Regions from separate parts of the Paenibacillus sp. GM2FR genome, predicted to be linked through region 1. Evidence: riboswitches for the same ligand, from Rfam matches in the RefSeq annotation. Region 1 holds a riboswitch; each other region holds the start of a gene.
The links. A riboswitch is a leader RNA that binds a small molecule or an ion and turns the genes downstream of it on or off. The one in region 1 is predicted to bind thiamine pyrophosphate.

Region 1 (5,952 bases):
ACCAAGATGAGTAGTCGCACCAAGATTAGCAGTCGCAACAAGATGACTAGTAGCAACAAGGCCAGCACTAGCACCAAGATAGTAGTAGCAAACGAGCAGCAGCACCAAGATGAGCAGCAGCAAAAAGATCACCTGTTAACGGACTCCAGTTCCCTTATTTTCTTAATTCGCACCCAATTCTAAATCTAACGGACTCAGGATCCCTTATTACCGCAATAAACTGCCTATTTGCCATCATATTCTATGAATAACGTATCTGGTGTCCGCTAGCTCTCAAAAATAACACCCATTCGGCTAAATAACGTATCCTCAGTCCGCTTGCCGCCCTCGAGCAGTAGCAAACAAGGCCAGCAGTCGCAACAAGATGAGTAGTAGCAACAAGGCCAGCACTAGCACCAAGATAGTAGTAGCAAACGAGCAGCAGCACCAAGATGAGCAGTAGCAAAAAGACCACCTGTTAACGGACTCCAGTTCCCTTATTTTCCTGATTCGCACCCAATTGTTAAATATAACGGACTCAGGATCCCTTATTACCGCAATAAGGTGCCTATTTGCCATCATATTCTATGAATAACGTATCTGGTGTCCGCTAGCTCTCGAAAATAACCCCGATTTGGCTAAATAACGTATCCTCAGTCCGCTTGTCCTCGAGCACTAGCACCAAGATCAGCACTAGCACCAAGATCAGTAGTAGCACCAAGATCAGCACTAGCACCAAGATCAGTAGTAGCACCAAGATCAGCACTAGCACCAAGATCAGCACTAGCACCAAGATCAGGACTAGCACCAAGATGAGTAGTAGCACCAAGATCAGCAGTAGCACCAAGATCAGCACTAGCACCAAGATCAGCAGTAGCACCAAGATCAGCAGTAGCACCAAGACCAGCAGTAGCACCAAGGCCAGCAGTAGCACCAAGGCCAGCACTAGCACCACGACGAGCAGTGGCCTCAGCTATCTACTCTGAGTTCCCCCGTTTTCTACCACTAAACCATAGCTACTTAAAATCATGCGGTTCTACATCGTTTTGGTTGGCAGCCATCCAAGCATCCCCGGGACCCGAATCCATCCACGAATCCATCCGTGCCCTCCCTGTAATGACGCCTTTGCTTCGCTTCCACCTTTTTACGAAATCTTCACCACAATGTCCGCTCCGGCAACATAGGCCATCGCCCGGATGTATTCCGGGTCTTGGGCTCGTCGTTCCATTTCCTCAGAAGTGAGGTCCTCCATTCGCGTCTGAATCCACCATAAGTTGCCGAACGGGTCCCGTACCCGTCCCACCCGGTCACCGAAGAACAAGCTTGTTGGCTCCGTGACCGAGACGGCTCCTGCGGCCAGCGCTTGCTGGTAGACGGCATCGCAATCCTCAACATATAAACGGAGGTATGCCGGGCTATCCGGCCATTCCGGCTTCGCGTCAAACATCATCACGACGGCGTCCCCGATTCGCACCTCGGCATGGCCGATGATACCATCGCCAACATAGACGCGGGCTAACTCTTCGGCTTGAAAAGCCTGCTGCAGGAATTCGATCAGCGCTGCGGAGTTTCTTGAGATGATCCACGGTGTCACGGAGGTATAGCCATCCGGAATGGGTTTAACCGCTTTCGATGGGTTCGTCATAAATACGCTCGCTCCCTTAAATTTCATTTATTTGAGCTGCTCTGATGTACTCATTATGCGGGGGCATATATGACAACCGAGCGTCAGTGTTCCCAAAACAAGTTTTGGGCATACGGCTTTTTAATTTAGCAAAATAACCACCGCCACCGTAGAACATTATGATCACCCGGTCATGTAAAGGTTTCAAGCGTGGAGTTCTGTCCGCGAACGGTTCACGTTTGACACGACCCACAAACCTATGTACAGTATTAGACAAAAGAATAGGAAGTCCACTAGGGGAGCCGTTAGCGGCTGAGACAAGAGCGTATCTTGGACCCTTTGAACCTGATCTAGTTCGTACTAGCGTAGGAAAGTGGAGCCTTCGTATATGAGGTCTCGGTGCGTTTTTTGGCGCACTCGGGCTTGTTGACGAAGCCGCTCCAGTTTTCGGGGGCGGCTTTTTAGCGTTGCCTGGAAACTCGTGACTTACGGACTTCCTGCTCTTCAATATGTTGGAGGTGGGGACAAAAATGAGTTTCACGCAAGAGCTCCGTCAGCAGGCGGAAGGTATTTTTCAAGCAATCTTCGATCATCCCTTCGTAAAAGGCATTGCCCAGGGGAATCTGGAGCGGGAGCAGTTGATTCACTATGTAAAACAGGATTTTGAGTATTTGAATGCCTACATGCGGATTTACGGTATCGCCATATCCAAATCGACCAGCAGGGAAGAGATCGTGACCTTTAACGAACAGATTTCGTTCATCCTGCACAGCGAGGTGCACCCGCATCAGAATTTTTGCACAGCCGCCGGGGTGACCTATGAAGAGCTTCAGGGGTATCCGCTTGCTCCGTCCGCGCATCATTATATCCGTCATATGCTGACGGTGGCGCATGAGGGCAGTCTGGGCGAGATTATGGCGGTACTGCTTCCTTGCCCGTGGACGTACCTGGAGATTGGCCGCAGGCTGCTGGATGAAGTGAAGCCGGATGCGTCCCATCCGTTCTATGACTGGATTTATTTCTACGGCAACCGGGGGGAAGACGCGACAGCCAAGTTCTGCAACCGTGTCGATGAATGGGCAGAGCGTGCGACGGCAGCCGAGCGGGAACGGATGACGGAGCATTTCATGCTGAGCTACCAACTGGAGTATATGTTCTGGGATATGGCATATAAGCAGGAGGAATGGCCGGTGCAGCTGCAGGCTGCGGTGCTGTAAGGAGAAACTGTATCAAGCACATAAATTCCATTATAGATAAGAGAGGCTGATTCATATGCATGCATGGGAAAAAGAGGTTTCGGCGCTTTTAACGAAGGTACAGCAGACGAGCCCCCTCGTTCACAATATGACAAACGTGGTGGTTACGAATTTTACGGCTAACGGCTTGTACGCGCTGGGCGCGTCGCCGGTCATGGCTTACGCGCCCGAGGAAGTGGCGGATATGGCCGCCATCGCGGGCGCACTCGTATTGAACATCGGCACGCTGAACCGCGAGCTGGTAGATGCGATGATAATAGCGGGGCAATCGGCCAATGCCCATGGCGTCCCGGTCCTGCTGGATCCGGTCGGTGCGGGCGCGACCCGTTTTCGGACGGAGTCGGCCTTGCGGATTCTGAGCGAGGTGAAGGTTTCGCTTGTGCGTGGAAACGCGGCTGAAGTCGCTCACCTTGTTGGGGAAGCCCGCGAGATCAAAGGCGTAGACGCTGGCATCAGCGCAGGCAGCAATCATGCCGAGCTGGCTGTGCGGGCTGCACGCGAATTAGGCACGATCGTGGCCATTACCGGTGAAGAGGACGTAATTACCGATGGAAGTGAAGTGCGTATCATTACTGGCGGTGACCCGCTGCTCACGAAGGTCACCGGCGCAGGGTGCCTGCTGACCTCGGTGCTGGGTGCCTTTGCCGCAGTGGAGGCAAACCTGCTGCTTGCGGGTACGGCGGGACTGGCCTTCTACGGGGCCGCGGCGGCAAAAGCCGCAGAGCGCACGGCAGACCAGGGACCGGGGAGCTTCCAGATCGCTTTCCTGGATGAGCTGGCAAAGCTCCATCCAGACTCGCTGGAAGGATATGCGGCTGTCCGGGAAGCAGAAGCGACCGCTGCAGGTGGCACACGATGAGCAAGACTCGCGTGCCCCGGGCACTGACGATTGCCGGGTCCGATAGCGGCGGAGGCGCCGGCATTCAGGCCGATCTGAAAACCTTCCAAGAGCTCGGCGTATACGGCATGTCGGCGATTACGGCGATCACGGTGCAGAATACCTTGGGGGTTCACGGCGTATATCCACTGCCCCCCGAAGCAGCCGCCGAGCAGATGGAAGCGGTAGGCCCGGACCTTGGAGTAGATGCATTGAAGACGGGCATGCTGTTCAACGCCGAGATCATTCGCCTGGTTGCTGACCGGATTCGGGCTTTTGGCTGGGAGAAGGTCGTTGTCGATCCTGTAATGATTGCCAAAGGCGGAGCGGAGCTGCTGCAAAGCGAAGCGGTGCAGGCTTTAAGAGAAGATTTGCTGCCGCTGGCCTTGATTGTCACCCCCAACATACCGGAGGCCGAAGTATTGGCGGGGATGCGTATCCGCACAATGGAAGATCGGAAGGAAGCAGCGAGGCGTATTCATGCTCTGGGGCCCAAGATCGTTGTGATCAAGGGCGGCCATGATGAGGGGATGCTTGTCGGTCATGAAGATGCGGATCACCAAAGAGACAGGGAACCAGATATAATGGCGGATACGCAGCAGGAAGAGTTGCCTAGGTCCGAATTAACGTCTGGCCAAACGAGAACTGCCAGCCATAACGGGGAGTTAAGTGAGGGACGCTCCCCAATTATCAAGAATGGCGACAGATTCGGAAATCCCGGCAGTCCTCCCGTCATGGACCTTGTATACGATGGTATGGCCTTCACGGAATTATACGGCAAACGAATTCATACCGTTCATACGCATGGTACCGGGTGCACTTTCTCTGCCGCCATCACCGCAGGCTTGGCCAAAGGCTTGAGCGCATTCGATGCCATTCAGAGCGGACGCTCTTTCATCCAAGCGGCCATTGAAGACGGCTTAAACCTGGGGCAAGGACACGGCCCCACGAATCATTGGGCGTATCGTCGCCGCCGTCAGGAGGTGCTGCGATGACGGGGAGAGTGACACCCGAAATGATGAGGCAGCATCTACGGATGTACCTCGTACTCGGCAGCGTGAACTGTATCGAAGAGCCAAGCCGAATTGTGCAGAAGGCACTGGCTGGCGGCGCGACCATGGTCCAGTTCCGCGAGAAGGGACATGGCGCGCTTGTTGGGGAGCCGATGGTCCAGCTGGCTCGCCGGATCCAGAATCAGTGCCGCCAAGCGAGCGTACCCTTCATCGTCAATGACGATGTGGAGCTGGCGCTGAAGCTGAACGCCGACGGTGTGCACATCGGCCAGGACGACGAATGCGCGGCTTCCGTACGGGAGCGGATCGGCAACCGGATTCTGGGTGTCTCCGCCCATACCGTGGAGGAAGCGAGGCGCGCCCTTCTCCATGGTGCCGATTATCTTGGCATCGGACCGATTTATCCAACCGTCTCGAAGGATGATGCCAAGGCTGCACAAGGCCCAGCGATTCTTCGTGAACTGCGCGAAGCTGGAATCCATCTGCCGATCGTAGGGATTGGCGGGATTACCGTGGAGCGCGTGGAGGAAGTCATGGAAGCGGGTGCAGATGGCGTCGCGGTGATCTCCGCCGTGACGGGAGCGGAGTCGGCGCGGGAGGCTGTGGAGGCTTTTATAGGAAAGATACGCCGTGCAACCAACGAATTACTTGAGATGTAAGAGGATTATATGCGGATTATGAACAAGGGTGCCGAAGCTTCTGCGGCACTCTTGTTTTGTTTACGTCAGATTTTAAATTACTGTATAGGCTCAGCTTTTCCGTCAACATGCCATTCTTTTCATCCATTTTCGTGTAACATCCTAGATCAGATTGCCATAAAGACCCGGATATGATATACGTAGGACAATGTACCTGCTCCACGATGAGTGAGCTCTCCAAATAAGTTGAATAGGAGATCGGAATGAATAATAGGCAAAAAGAGATATTTCGCAATTTGTTAATGGAACCGAACCGGCTGTGGCTCGTTCAGGATCTGGCGGATCAGACCGAGTGCTCGGAGAAGACGATCCGAAACGATCTGAAGGTGATTGAAGAATATATAGTTAAGCACTCCAGTGGCCATTTGGTGAAAAGGCCGGGACTTGGTATCTATCTGGAGATCGGAGAAGCGGATCAGGCTGATTTATTCCACCGCTTGTATTCCAACGAGAGTACCACCGAGGATGAATCTGATGAGGAAAGGGTGCTGCACCTGGCCTATCG
Region 2 (5,952 bases), on a different contig from region 1:
CATGGACAGCAAAGTACTCTTGCCGGCACCGTTCGGGCCGATAAAGGAAGTGATTTGACCTTTCGGGATCGTAACCGACACGTTATCAACGACTTTTTTGCCGCCATAGACTTTCGATACGTTCGTAACCTGGATCATGCTTTACTCTCCTTTAGTAGCAGGTATATGAAGTAGACACCGCCGATGAAGTTGATAATAACGCTGAGCGTTGTAGAGAACGTAAACACCCGTTCTATAACCAATTGACCGCCGACCAGCGCAATAACGCTAATCAGTATGGATGCTGCAATTAAATATGAATGCCTGTACGTCTTCATAACTTCGTACGCAACATTGACAACCAGGAGCCCGAGGAATGTAATCGGCCCCACCAAAGCGGTGGCCACCGAGATCAGAACTGCAACCACAATCAGAAGCCGCTTCACAACATAATCATAATTCACGCCGAGATTGATCGCCTGCTCACGGCCTAGTGCCAGTACGTTCAGGTACTTGGCAAACCGGGCAAAGTACAGCAAGGTCAGCGCAACAACAATGACGGAAAGGACCAGAAGCTCGGTCTTTACATTGTTAAAGCTGGCAAACATTTTGTCGGCCACAAACTGGAATTCGTTCGGATCAATCAGCACTTCCATGAAGGAAGACATACTGGAGAACAGGGTCCCAAAAATCATGCCGATCAACAGCAGGAAGTAAATGTTGTTTCCTTCCCTTTTGAACAAAATCTTATATAAGACTCCCGCAAACAGGATCATCCCGCCGACGTTGATCAAAAAGTTAACGTTGCTGCCCAGTTTGTACAGCGTAAAGGATCCGAAGACAAAGATGACGGTGGTCTGGATCAGGATATATAAGGAATCTAATCCCATAACGCTTGGCGTCAGTATCCGGTTATTCGTGACCGTTTGAAACACCGTGGTAGACAGAGCAATCGCTCCGCCGGTCAGAATAATGGCCAGCACCTTCTTGATTCTTCTTGGAAGCGCGTAATCCCAATTGCCGCCAAGATCAATGAACAGAAAGACTGCCACCAGGATGATTGCCGCTGCGGCCAACAGGCCGAGTTTGGCTTTATAAGTCATATGCCTTTCTCCTCATCAGTAAGAAAATGAATATACCGCTTCCGAGTACGCCCACGGTTAGACTAATCGGAATTTCATAGGGATAAATAATAATCCGGCCCAGGATGTCACAGAACAGTACGAACCCGGCCCCCAACAGCGCGGTATGCGAAAGGCTTTTTTTCAAATGGTCTCCTAAGTATAAACTGACAATATTAGGTATGATCAGACCAAGAAACGGAATCACGCCGACGGTCAGCACGACGGATGCCGTAACCAGCGCCACGATGACCAGTCCCAGATTCACAACTCTCCGGTAGTGAAGACCCAGGTTGGTTGCAAACTCCTCTCCCATTCCGGCCACCGTAAACTTGTTGGCAAACAGATACGCCAGAATCACAAGCGGGATACTAATATAGAGCATTTCATACTGGCCCTTCATGATCATGGAAAAATCACCCTGAAGCCATGCGGACATATTCTGAATAAGATCATATTTGTAGGCAAAGAAAGTGGCTATCGAACTGACGATATTACCAAACATCAGTCCAACGAGCGGGATGAAGATCGCATCCTTGAACTTGATCCGATCCAGGATCTTCATGAAGATAAAGGTTCCTGCCAGAGCGAATACAAAGGCCACAAGCATTTTGATAAGCGGTCCGCTTGTCGTGAAGACGAGCATCGCTACCAAAATCCCCAGTCTGGCTGAGTCCATCGTACCTGCCGTGGTCGGCGATACGAACTTATTGCGGCTGAGCTGCTGCATGATCAATCCGCAGATGCTCATGCTGACACCCGCCAATATGAGACTGACAAGCCTAGGAATCCGGCTTACAAGCATAATATGCTGTTGTTGTTCTGTCATCGAAAACAGTTGCAGTGGCGAGATATCTTTAACTCCAATAAATAATGAAATTACGGAGAGTACCACAACGGCTGCAAATAAGTATCTAATCTTCATGGCTCTTCCTTCTATGCGTATGTCTCTAAACACCCGGGATCTTGCAATTTTCATCACCATTCTCATTGAGATTGATTATCAATTGCGTTCTGATATGCATTATATCATCCTCATTCTGGCTCGACAAGTATAATTGAGAATGAAAATCAATTAATAGCTTCATACATGTATATTTTGTTCATGAATTGTTCATAATATGAAGTTTCGAGGAGACATAACTAATATCCACAGGCAGAGTCACACTTTCGTTAAGCTTCCCTTTAATGAGACTTCTCTAAAAACTAGACGAATTCAATTCATATTAAATACATAAGAAAAATTATATTTAATCAAAAGCCGTTGACAATTGCTCTAAGTTATATTAATATCCTAACATAATTATTATTTCTAACTAAACGTAAGTTAATATGGAATGATAATTAAATTGATTGCAATAAAAAGCAAAATGCATATTTGCTTGAAGTAAAGGACATCTTCTTATCAGGCGAATGCAAATTCGATTACACCAGGAGGTTTTTTTTCAATGTCTAAAGATTTTTCAACTGCACTCAAAAATCGCCGTTCTTATTACGGGATTAGCAAAGAATCCGTTATCTCGGACGAGCGTATCCAAGAAATCGTAAACGAAGCGGTTAAGTATACCCCTTCTTCTTTCAACTCCCAAAGTGCACGCGTCGTTGTATTGCTTGGCGAACAGCATGATAAACTGTGGAACATGACGGAAGGCATCCTGAAGGAAGTCGTTGGCGATGAAGAAGCCTTCAAATCCACGGCCGACAAAATGGCTGCATTCCGCGCTGGTTACGGTACGGTATTGTTCTTCGAGGACAACAACGTCATTGCCGGGCTGCAACAAAACTTTGCCGCTTATGCCGACAACTTCCCGGTTTGGTCCAACCAATCCAACGGCATGCTGCAATTTGTAGTATGGACATCCCTTGAAGCAGAAGGTCTGGGTGCATCCCTGCAGCACTACAACCCGCTGATCGACGAAAAAGTAAAATCCGAATGGAACATCCCAGAAAGCTGGAAGCTGATTGCTCAAATGCCTTTCGGTAAGCCGGTTGCTGAACCAGGCGAAAAAGAATTTGCACCGCTGGAAGATCGCGTGAAAGTATACAACTAAACCAATAGATGAAAAAACCGCCTTCCTAAGTTCCTGCAACTGGGATAGGCGGTCTTTTTTATAATGGGCAAAGATTGAAAAACCGATCGCAAAACGATACAATTACACAGGTAAGAACCCTCGAATTCCTACGATAACGGAGGCTCCGGGGCAAACTTGCAATAACCAACTACATAGGATGTTGGCTGTACTAGGGGTGCCATGTGCTGAGAGACGGCGGGCTGCCGTTAACCCTTATCACCCGATCTAGGTCATACTAGCGTGGGGAAGTGTAGCATTTATGTTTATTTCTTTTCGTAGGCATAACTGCACCTTCTTCATGGGGTGCGGTTTTTTTGCGTGGACTTATATTATGGGGAGGAAATGACAATGAATGAGCTTGTATGCGGAACCAGCCGGATCGTCGGATGCCGGTTCTCGGTATTTCCCATGACGGACCGGTTTGTAGAGGTCATCATGGACGCACTACAATCTGTGGATACGGAGAAAGTGTGGATTCAGACAGATGATGTGAGCACCTGTATTCGTGGACGAGCAGAGCATGTCTTTGATGTTACAAGTGCGATATTCGCCCATGCCGCGGCGAGCGGCGTGCACACCGTTTTTAATGGTACTTATTCCATCGGCTGCCCCGGTGATACGGACGCCGATGTATATATGACTGAGGATTCGACCCTCTTAAACCGTGACATCGGAGAACATGCCGAAATCGAGACTGCCTGCCAATTCGCTCTTTACCCCATGGGTACCGATAACTATATGGAAGTCATCTACAGTGAAGTAAATCGTGCGAAGGAAGCCGGGACATTCGCCGGAAGCGTTCATTACGCCAGCCGATTGGACGGGTCCCTGTCCCGGGTATTTGGATCGCTTGAAGACGCGTTTTTACATGCGATTCAATCCGACAGCAGCCATCTGGTCATGACTGCAGTTGTGTCCGCACACAGCCCATCAATCAAAGCCGCATCGAATTGAGTTCTATTGAGGCAGACAAAAGCCCGGCAAAAGCCGGGCTTTCCTGTCACTAGCTGCCAAGAATCTTGACAGTTTAAACCCAAGCACTCAAGATAATTACGAGCAGGATAAAGAGAACCAAAATAGTTCCTACTGAATTGCCCCATGCGCCGCCGTATTCTCCGCTCATGAAGATCCCCTCCTGGATTTAAAGAATGACGTGATGTAATCTAATCACACTATTATAGTATTGCCCGCTTTGTGCTAGTGTCACGGCTAATGTACCTCTCTTTATATATTGGTTAGGAAATATTATTCCTCAAAACCAATGAGAAGCTTCCCTCCGTACGGACGGAGCATTTCCTCGGTGAATGCCATCAGAGCTGAGGGATCATCCTGGCGATACATCGCCGCGAGCGCTGCTTCCAATCGGTCTCCCAAGATTGTGTCATAGCGGCTGAACAGCCGGAACAGTGTTTTCCCTTCACCCGTCCACTCCCGGTTCACCCTAAGTACAAATTCACAGAGAATCGCCGCGATTTTGTGCACCGTAAACCATTTTTCGCCATCCCTTCGTGGACCCTCCAAGTCCAGCATGTACTCGGTTAGCATATAACGGTATTGGTTCATGTCGGTTAGCGTCAAGGGCATGGGGCCGTAATTCAAATCGCTTCGGGCCTCCGCCCGTACCTCTTCTCCCTCGGGCAGCGCGCGCAGCACCGTCCCATCCGCAATCATCCGCTGCATTGACGGATTCGCCGCCATGACGCCCTCGTCGAAATATTCGCGATACGAGGATAAAGACAATATAAATATTTCCGCGATCCACCCATGTGCCTCTATCGTCTTCCTGCTGAAATCATATCCGTCCCGTTCTATGACCATGATGTCCAAATCGGATTGTTCATTATATTCGCCTCTGCTCGCACTGCCGCCGAGCACAGCAAGCAAACAGTCGGGATAATCGTGTTGAATGACACGTTTCGCTGCCTCTACCGGTTCCATCCTCATGACGTTTCCTCCAATATGACTCTAATCCTCCCGAAAAAAGGGCTCAAAATATCTAATTCAGCGAAAACCCTAAACGTACCTGAATCATATGGTAAATAAACGATTACCCTCATGTTGATCATAAGGAAGAAGGGATAGATGAGATGAACTATATTCATATGCTCTCCAAATTAGGCATGGGCAGTGCCCACCCGGGAGGATTCGAGGCAACGCTCAGAATGCTGAAGAATTATCCCATTCAACCGGGCAGCCGCATTCTGGAGGTGGGGTGCGGAACTGGCAGAACCGCATGCCATCTTTCGGAGATGGGGTATCAAGTGACCGCCATTGACCTAAACGAGAATATGATCAAAAAGGCCCGCGCAAGAGCCAAGGCTATGGAAATCGATGTCCAGTTCCATCAGGCGGATGTATGCGCATTGCCTTTCGAGGACAACCAATTTGATCTGATCATGGCGGAGTCCGTTACTGTATTTACAGATACTTCGAAATCGCTGCCCGAATATTACCGCGTTCTGGATCATGGAGGTGTCCTGCTGGACAGAGAATTGCTGCTAGATAAGCCCATGCCGGAGGCAAAGCTTCAGGAACTGCTCGAATTCTTCGGGATCCCTAATCTCATGATGAGGGAAGAATGGGCGGAGTCGCTCTTGGCTTGCGGGTTTAAACAAGAAGAGATTCTGGAGTACAATCACTTCAATGAGCAGTTAAAGGAAGAGCAAACACGTCATTTGGATACATTTGAACAGCGCGATAAAGGACTTCTGTTCGATGTTTCGCTTTGGGAAACGCTGTTCAAGCATGACCGCATGATCCTGGACAATACCGATTATCTC
Region 3 (5,952 bases), on a different contig from region 1:
TGAAAGGGTGTGCGGATACGCTTTTTCGAAGCCGGAGAGTCCGGCCCGTTCCATCCAGCTGCGGGCATGTTCCCTGGCGGCGGCTTTCGAGGTGCCCCTCAGCTCCTCGGGAAGAAGCACGTTGTCCTCCACCGTACGCCAAGGGAAGAGTGCCGGCTGTTGAGGCATATAGGCGATGCGGCCTTTTTCCCCGGTCACGTCCTGACCATCCATGAGAACGGAGCCCGCATCCGGAGCCGTTAACCCCCCGATGATATGGAAGAGCGTGCTCTTTCCGCTGCCTGAAGGACCAATCAAGGAGACGAATTCCCCGGGCTGCACCTGGAGCGAAAGATCATCCAGCACATGCACTTCGCTGCGCCGCTCGCGGAAGGTTTTACGAAGGCTGCGAACCTCAAGGGCAGGCGCTGGCGGGACCGCTGCAGAGGATCGGCCAAGCCTGTCATGATCCGACAGGGATACTTGATGTGTCATATCGCAAAGCAGCCTCCTTTTATATATGTTGGAAAATGTCCATTCACAATGGTTTTAACCTTTTCGATTCCAGCGAATCAGCCGCTTCTCCAGCAGGGTGATCAGCAGCACCATCAGCAGGCTGAGCAGGACGATGACCAGGATGGCAACAAACACCCGGTCCGTGCGGTAGCCGGATTTTTGCAGCATCATGTAGTAGCCGATTCCCCGGTCCGAGCCGATCCATTCCCCGATCACCGCACCCATGACCGAATAGGTGGCCGCAATGCGAATCCCGGAGAAGATGGAGGGAAGGGCATGCGGCAGCTCCAGCTTGGTGAAAATTTGCCACGAGGTAGCTCCCGCCATCTGCATATAATTCATCATGGTGCGGTCAGTACGGGCGAGTCCGTCCAGGGCCGCAACAGCGACAGGGAAGAAGCAGACCAGCGTAATCACGATAACCTTGGGCAGCATGCCGAAGCCGAACCAAATCATGAGAAGCGGGGCAAGGGCGATGGTCGGCACATTCTGGCTAAGAATAAGAAGCGGATAAAGGGCGGTTTTGAGAAAAGGCACCATGTGCAGAGCCAGCGAGATGACAAGACCGATCGCCGTGCCGATCATAAATCCGATCAGGGTTAATTGCAGGGTGGCCGCTGTATGCTGGAAGAGACCGGAAGCTCCGGTAACGGCCTCATGCCCGATGGCCGTCGGCGCAGGCAAAATAAAGGGTTCAATGTCGAATACGGATACTGCGGCCTGCCAAACCATCAAAAAGAAGAGGACCGCCACAACGGGCGGCCAAACAGAACTCCACCAGCTTTTCATGGACGGTATTTCTCAGTCAGCTTATCCATGCTGATGCCGGTCGGATGATGCGCGATTTTGACTTGGGATATGATGCTGGGACTTCCCGCATTCACCAGCGCCTCGTGCATGCGCTCAACGATCTTGAGCAGCTCGGAGAGCTCTCCTTCCATGGTCGTTTCGAGTGCATGGACCTCATATTTTACGCCCGATTCCTGAATGACCTTGATCGCTTCATCCACATAAGGGATGCTGTCGGCCCCGTTTGGCGTTCTCGGTATTACTTGAATGCTTAAGAGTGTATTCGCCATATAAACTCATCCTTTCGTGCAAGCTATATTGTAATGGAAGAGAGGCGGCCTGCTGTCTCTCCTCTTAAATAGAAATAACCTTATGGCTGCTCCGGTAAAAATTCATTGGTAAATGCGCGGTCCGCGTCAAGTTCCTTCTCCAGCAGCTTGCGCTCAAACATCCAGTCGGCATACCCCGACCATACTTCGGCTTTCTGCTCGCCCCAGCGGGGTGCATCATCCTGATAACGGGGGCTCAGCCATTTCTGGCTGGCGAGAACCAGTTCGGCATCCAAGTCAGGAACAGCCTTCGTAAGCAGGGCTGCCGCATCTTCAGGATGTTGAATCGCAAAGTCATATCCTTTTGAAGTCGCCCGCATGAACGCTTTGACAAGCTCGGGGTCCTCCTGGATCTGCTTCTCGTTCGTTACGATCACCGGTGTGTAATAATCAAGCTGCTCCGAGTAGTCCTTCACATAAATCATGTCAAGCGGCTCATTGCGAAGCTCGGCTTCAATCCCCGTCCAAGCATAGAAGATCCAGGCAAAATCAATGTCGCGTTTCACGGCCGTAAAATAATCGGCATCGCCCATATTGACCATATTCACCTTGCTGACATCGGCGCCATCAATCTCCATGATGGATTTCATGACGGCTTCCTCCACAGGCGAGCCCCAGCCTCCATAGGATTTTCCTTCAAAATCGCCTGCCTTCACGATGCCCTTATCCTTGGGGGCGGCAAAGCCGGATGTATTATGCTGAATGATCGCTGCAATGGAAACGAGCGGCAATCCTTGCGTTCTGGCCAGCGTTACGCCTTCCTGATAGCTGATGCCAAACGGGACGTTTCCGGATGCGACCAGCGTATCGGTTCCGCCTGCTCCCGGCTGGACGATCTGGACATTAAGCCCTTCTTCCTCATAATACCCAAGCTCCTTCGCTGCATACAGGCCGGTGTGATTCGTATTGGCGGACCAATCGAGCATCAGCTGTACGTCACGGAGTTTCCCGGGAGTCTGACTGTCTTCGCCTTCGGCACCTGTCTTCTTGTTCTGTCCGCTTGTGCCGCATCCAGACGCAACCATCAGCAGGACGCAAGCAAGAAGCAGCGGAATCCATGTTCCCTTCTTCATCGTTTCTTCTCTCCTTTGAATTCTCTTTCTATAACCTCGTTAACTCCACAAAAAAAGCGCCCTGATGATATCAGGACGCATGACGGCGTAAGTGTATACCACGGCAAATGAACAGCTGCCGCAAACATGGGCTTCCTACGCTGGCATTACCCAGATCAGGTGTAAGGGTCAGTATCATATCGGATACACTCTCAGCCGGCCAAATTCCAGCTCCCCCGGTATTTATGAAGTTTCGATCATTACATCCGCTATTATAGTCCTAACACACCAGACCTGTCTAGTTCGAAGGGGCACGAACGAGGCAGGTCTTGGTTTAGAACACGTATGCAATTGGAAGAATGAATGGAGCTATGAACCTTTCACAAGATAAAGGATTTGAATAAGGCTTCTACCGTACGTAAGAGGTTAGCGCTGGAAAAACTCAATCCACTCCCCTTCGGGACCGTGAACGAAGAAATAGCGATACCCATTCGGGAGCGTCACGATTTCCTCATCCAAGTGAGGTACGTCCAGTCCCTGAACGCGAGCATATTCCTCTTCGATGTTATCCGTGCTGACGGCAAAATGATGAACGGTCCCTTCTGCGGGCAGCGTGTCGCTGTAACCCTGAATAAGCTCGACCTCCGTTTCGTCGCTGCCGTTAAATCCGAGGAATGCCAGCTGGATGACGCCATTGGTATGGGTAAGGCGATCCTTCAGTTCAAGTCCGACGACGGCGGTGTAAAAGGCGATCGTGGTTTCAAGGTCCCGGACGACAATGCCGACATGATCCAATCGTTTCTGTGACAAGGCTAAACACCCTTTCCGATTCATATGAGATATGAATGAAATATTATCACATAATTCCTATACGTCAAGTGGGTCTTGAAGGCGGTAACTTTTCGGAGTGTTACGGGTTTCATAGAGTAGAATCCGTGGTTTTTCTTTCATTTCCTCATCTTTACTTTTGGGTGGGTAAAAAGTATCATGAGAACTAGAAGTATTAATTCTAAAGACCTAACAAACAAGTGTTGAAAAAAGCTTACCTTTTGGCCGAGGAGGAATGCTTATGAGTCCAACTCCAGCAGATCATCTGTGGATTCGACTCGCCATGATATATGCATTCATTCAGATAATGATCGCTCTGTGGATGCCTGACGCTTTATCGCTTCAGCGTGTTCTAGTCATTATTCCTCCTGCAGCCGCCTCCGTTTATTTAATGCGGATTAGTCGGCGCTATGAGGTGCATCTTCGCAGGTTTTGGTTTATTGTGAGTCTCGGATTGATGGGGGATGCAGCGGCCCGAATCATTTACGCATGTCATGTTTGGTTTGGAAAAGAGAGCGCTTTCTCTCCAGCTCTAACCCATTTCTTCTGGGGGCTCGAACTCATCCTGTTCGCAAGTTCTCTCATTTATTTATTCCGGCATGTACAGGGTTCGTTTCGGGGGCTCCGGTTTATGCTGGACATCGTGATTGTTGGCATAACGGTCATGACGGTAGGATGGGAGTATTTCATCAAACCTGAGCTTGAGGGTCTGGCCCATGAGGCAGTATGGGGAAACATTTGGGTGGACATGCTGTATCCGCTGTGCGCAATGGTACTTATTTTTTTTACGCTGGTGTTGTATTTTAATACCGGACAGTTAAGGAAATGGTCGGCCATTCTGTTATGTCTTGGCGGGAGTACTTATATTGCAGGAGATGTTCTATACATCTATCTTGTTGATCTTATGGGTATCGAGGCACGTCCCTACCTGTATCCACTCTATTCATTATCGGTATTTTTTATTAGTTTCGCAGGTGGGCAGTCTGCCCCTGATTCCCGTAAGCCCTCTGTTGGCGAGCGGGAGCCGCGTTCGATCGGAAACCTGATCGTAAGGTACCTGCTTCCCTACAGCGTGCTTGGCGGGATGTTTGCCCTTATGGCGCAGCGTTTTGGAGGGTGGAATGGACTGTTTACCGGCCTATCCCTGTGCGTTATCCTGATTTTGTTCAGGCAGATTTTGATTCAGTTCGAGAACGACCGTTTGTTTGCCCGACTGCATGAAAGTCTGATGCAGAGTGAATCCCTGGCACATCGCGATGATCTTACGGGGCTGTATAATCGCCGTTATTTTAATGCAAGGCTGTCGAGTTCGCTGAAGGAGGCGGACCGCAAAGGTTCCCGCGTAGGCTTGCTGTATATGGATATGAACCGTTTCAAACGAGTCAATGACCGATACGGCCACCGTGCCGGCGATTTGTTGATACGAAAGGTTGCAGACCGGCTTCAAACTCTCGAATCCAAGGGAATCTTGGTTTCCCGATTAGGAGGAGACGAATTCACCGTCATGATCCATCCAGCCGGCGAAGATCAGGAGCTGATCTGGATGGCGGAGGAGATTTGGACGATGCTTAGCGAGCCGTACGACCTGGAAGGACATGAGGTTCGAACCACGCCGAGTATCGGCATTGCGGTTTACCCGGATCATGCCAGAAATGACCAGGAGCTGATTGGCCGCGCGGATGCAGCGATGTATGCGGCAAAGGAACGGAACGCCCCTTGGCATTTTGATGTGGAGCGGACGATGCTGCTGCAGCTTTTAGATCAAAAGGTTGAGTAGAAGAATGTATGACGATAGTATCGACAATAGGTTGTTAAAAGCAATATAAGTCGATTTTTGTAGAATTTGGCGCAATCATTGCACGAATCTTGCGCATTTCTCCTAAAATAGGTCATAACTTCGATATAAAATCCATAAAATGCAAAGAAATCATATTCAAAATGCCGATAAGAAGCATAGTGAGAGCTAGCTTGCCAAGGAGGACGAACATGATTTGCGACAATTGCAGCACCTTTGAACCGATTGAGGACCAGGGGACCATTCATATGAAGCCTGCAAGTGGCGAGCTTATTCAGTTGCTGGCAGTGAACGGCTACACGGTACATGAAAACAATGAGGGTTGTGCTGTGAACTACAAGGTACGTGCGGACCTGATCTCCATGATGAAGTGTCTGCAGCCCCTTCCGCTGAAGATTCGTCAAGAGCTGTCCTTCTGTGTTACCGGTGGAGAAACTCCGCAAATCCGGCATTCGTGGACCCCTATGCAAAAGTTCGAACTGCAGATGGAGCATTACGATATGGTAAGTATCATTTTACATAAGCAGTTTACGAGCTACATGCAGCCCATCGTGGATTCATCCGAGCAGATCGTTGCCTACGAATTTCTCCTTCGTCCGGTAGAGTGGGGAGCCAGCTTCCAGCCGTATGAGCTGTTTGAGACAGCCCGTAAAACCGGATTGCA

Region 2: it holds a riboswitch for thiamine pyrophosphate, as region 1 does, so the genes downstream of both, PAEVO_RS14825 (YkoF family thiamine/hydroxymethylpyrimidine-binding protein) here and tenA (thiaminase II) in region 1, are expected to answer to the same signal.
Region 3: it holds a riboswitch for thiamine pyrophosphate, as region 1 does, so the genes downstream of both, PAEVO_RS23715 (ABC transporter substrate-binding protein) here and tenA (thiaminase II) in region 1, are expected to answer to the same signal.

Annotation. Positions count from the first base shown of each region.
Region 1 covers NZ_MKZM01000010.1:293,512-299,463, forward strand. The annotation lists gene PAEVO_RS26450 (hypothetical protein) at 1-132, opposite strand, end outside; gene PAEVO_RS34135 (hypothetical protein) at 590-808, opposite strand; gene PAEVO_RS26460 (VOC family protein) at 1,124-1,624, opposite strand; TPP riboswitch at 1,889-1,992, shown strand; gene tenA (thiaminase II) at 2,134-2,820, shown strand; gene thiM (hydroxyethylthiazole kinase) at 2,876-3,718, shown strand; gene thiD (bifunctional hydroxymethylpyrimidine kinase/phosphomethylpyrimidine kinase) at 3,715-4,731, shown strand; gene thiE (thiamine phosphate synthase) at 4,728-5,408, shown strand; gene PAEVO_RS26485 (BglG family transcription antiterminator) at 5,651-5,952, shown strand, end outside.
Region 2 covers NZ_MKZM01000008.1:3,290,711-3,296,662, forward strand. The annotation lists gene PAEVO_RS14805 (iron ABC transporter ATP-binding protein) at 1-138, opposite strand, end outside; gene PAEVO_RS14810 (iron chelate uptake ABC transporter family permease subunit) at 135-1,082, opposite strand; gene PAEVO_RS14815 (ABC transporter permease) at 1,072-2,025, opposite strand; gene PAEVO_RS14820 (nitroreductase family protein) at 2,549-3,151, shown strand; TPP riboswitch at 3,334-3,436, shown strand; gene PAEVO_RS14825 (YkoF family thiamine/hydroxymethylpyrimidine-binding protein) at 3,521-4,126, shown strand; gene PAEVO_RS14830 (sporulation protein YjcZ) at 4,200-4,295, opposite strand; gene PAEVO_RS14835 (nucleotidyltransferase domain-containing protein) at 4,418-5,116, opposite strand; gene PAEVO_RS14840 (class I SAM-dependent methyltransferase) at 5,260-5,952, shown strand, end outside.
Region 3 covers NZ_MKZM01000009.1:601,040-606,991, forward strand. The annotation lists gene PAEVO_RS23700 (ABC transporter ATP-binding protein) at 1-474, opposite strand, end outside; gene PAEVO_RS23705 (ABC transporter permease) at 529-1,284, opposite strand; gene PAEVO_RS23710 (MTH1187 family thiamine-binding protein) at 1,281-1,574, opposite strand; gene PAEVO_RS23715 (ABC transporter substrate-binding protein) at 1,655-2,686, opposite strand; TPP riboswitch at 2,802-2,913, opposite strand; gene PAEVO_RS23720 (VOC family protein) at 3,092-3,475, opposite strand; gene PAEVO_RS23725 (GGDEF domain-containing protein) at 3,735-5,270, shown strand; gene PAEVO_RS23730 (EAL domain-containing protein) at 5,480-5,952, shown strand, end outside.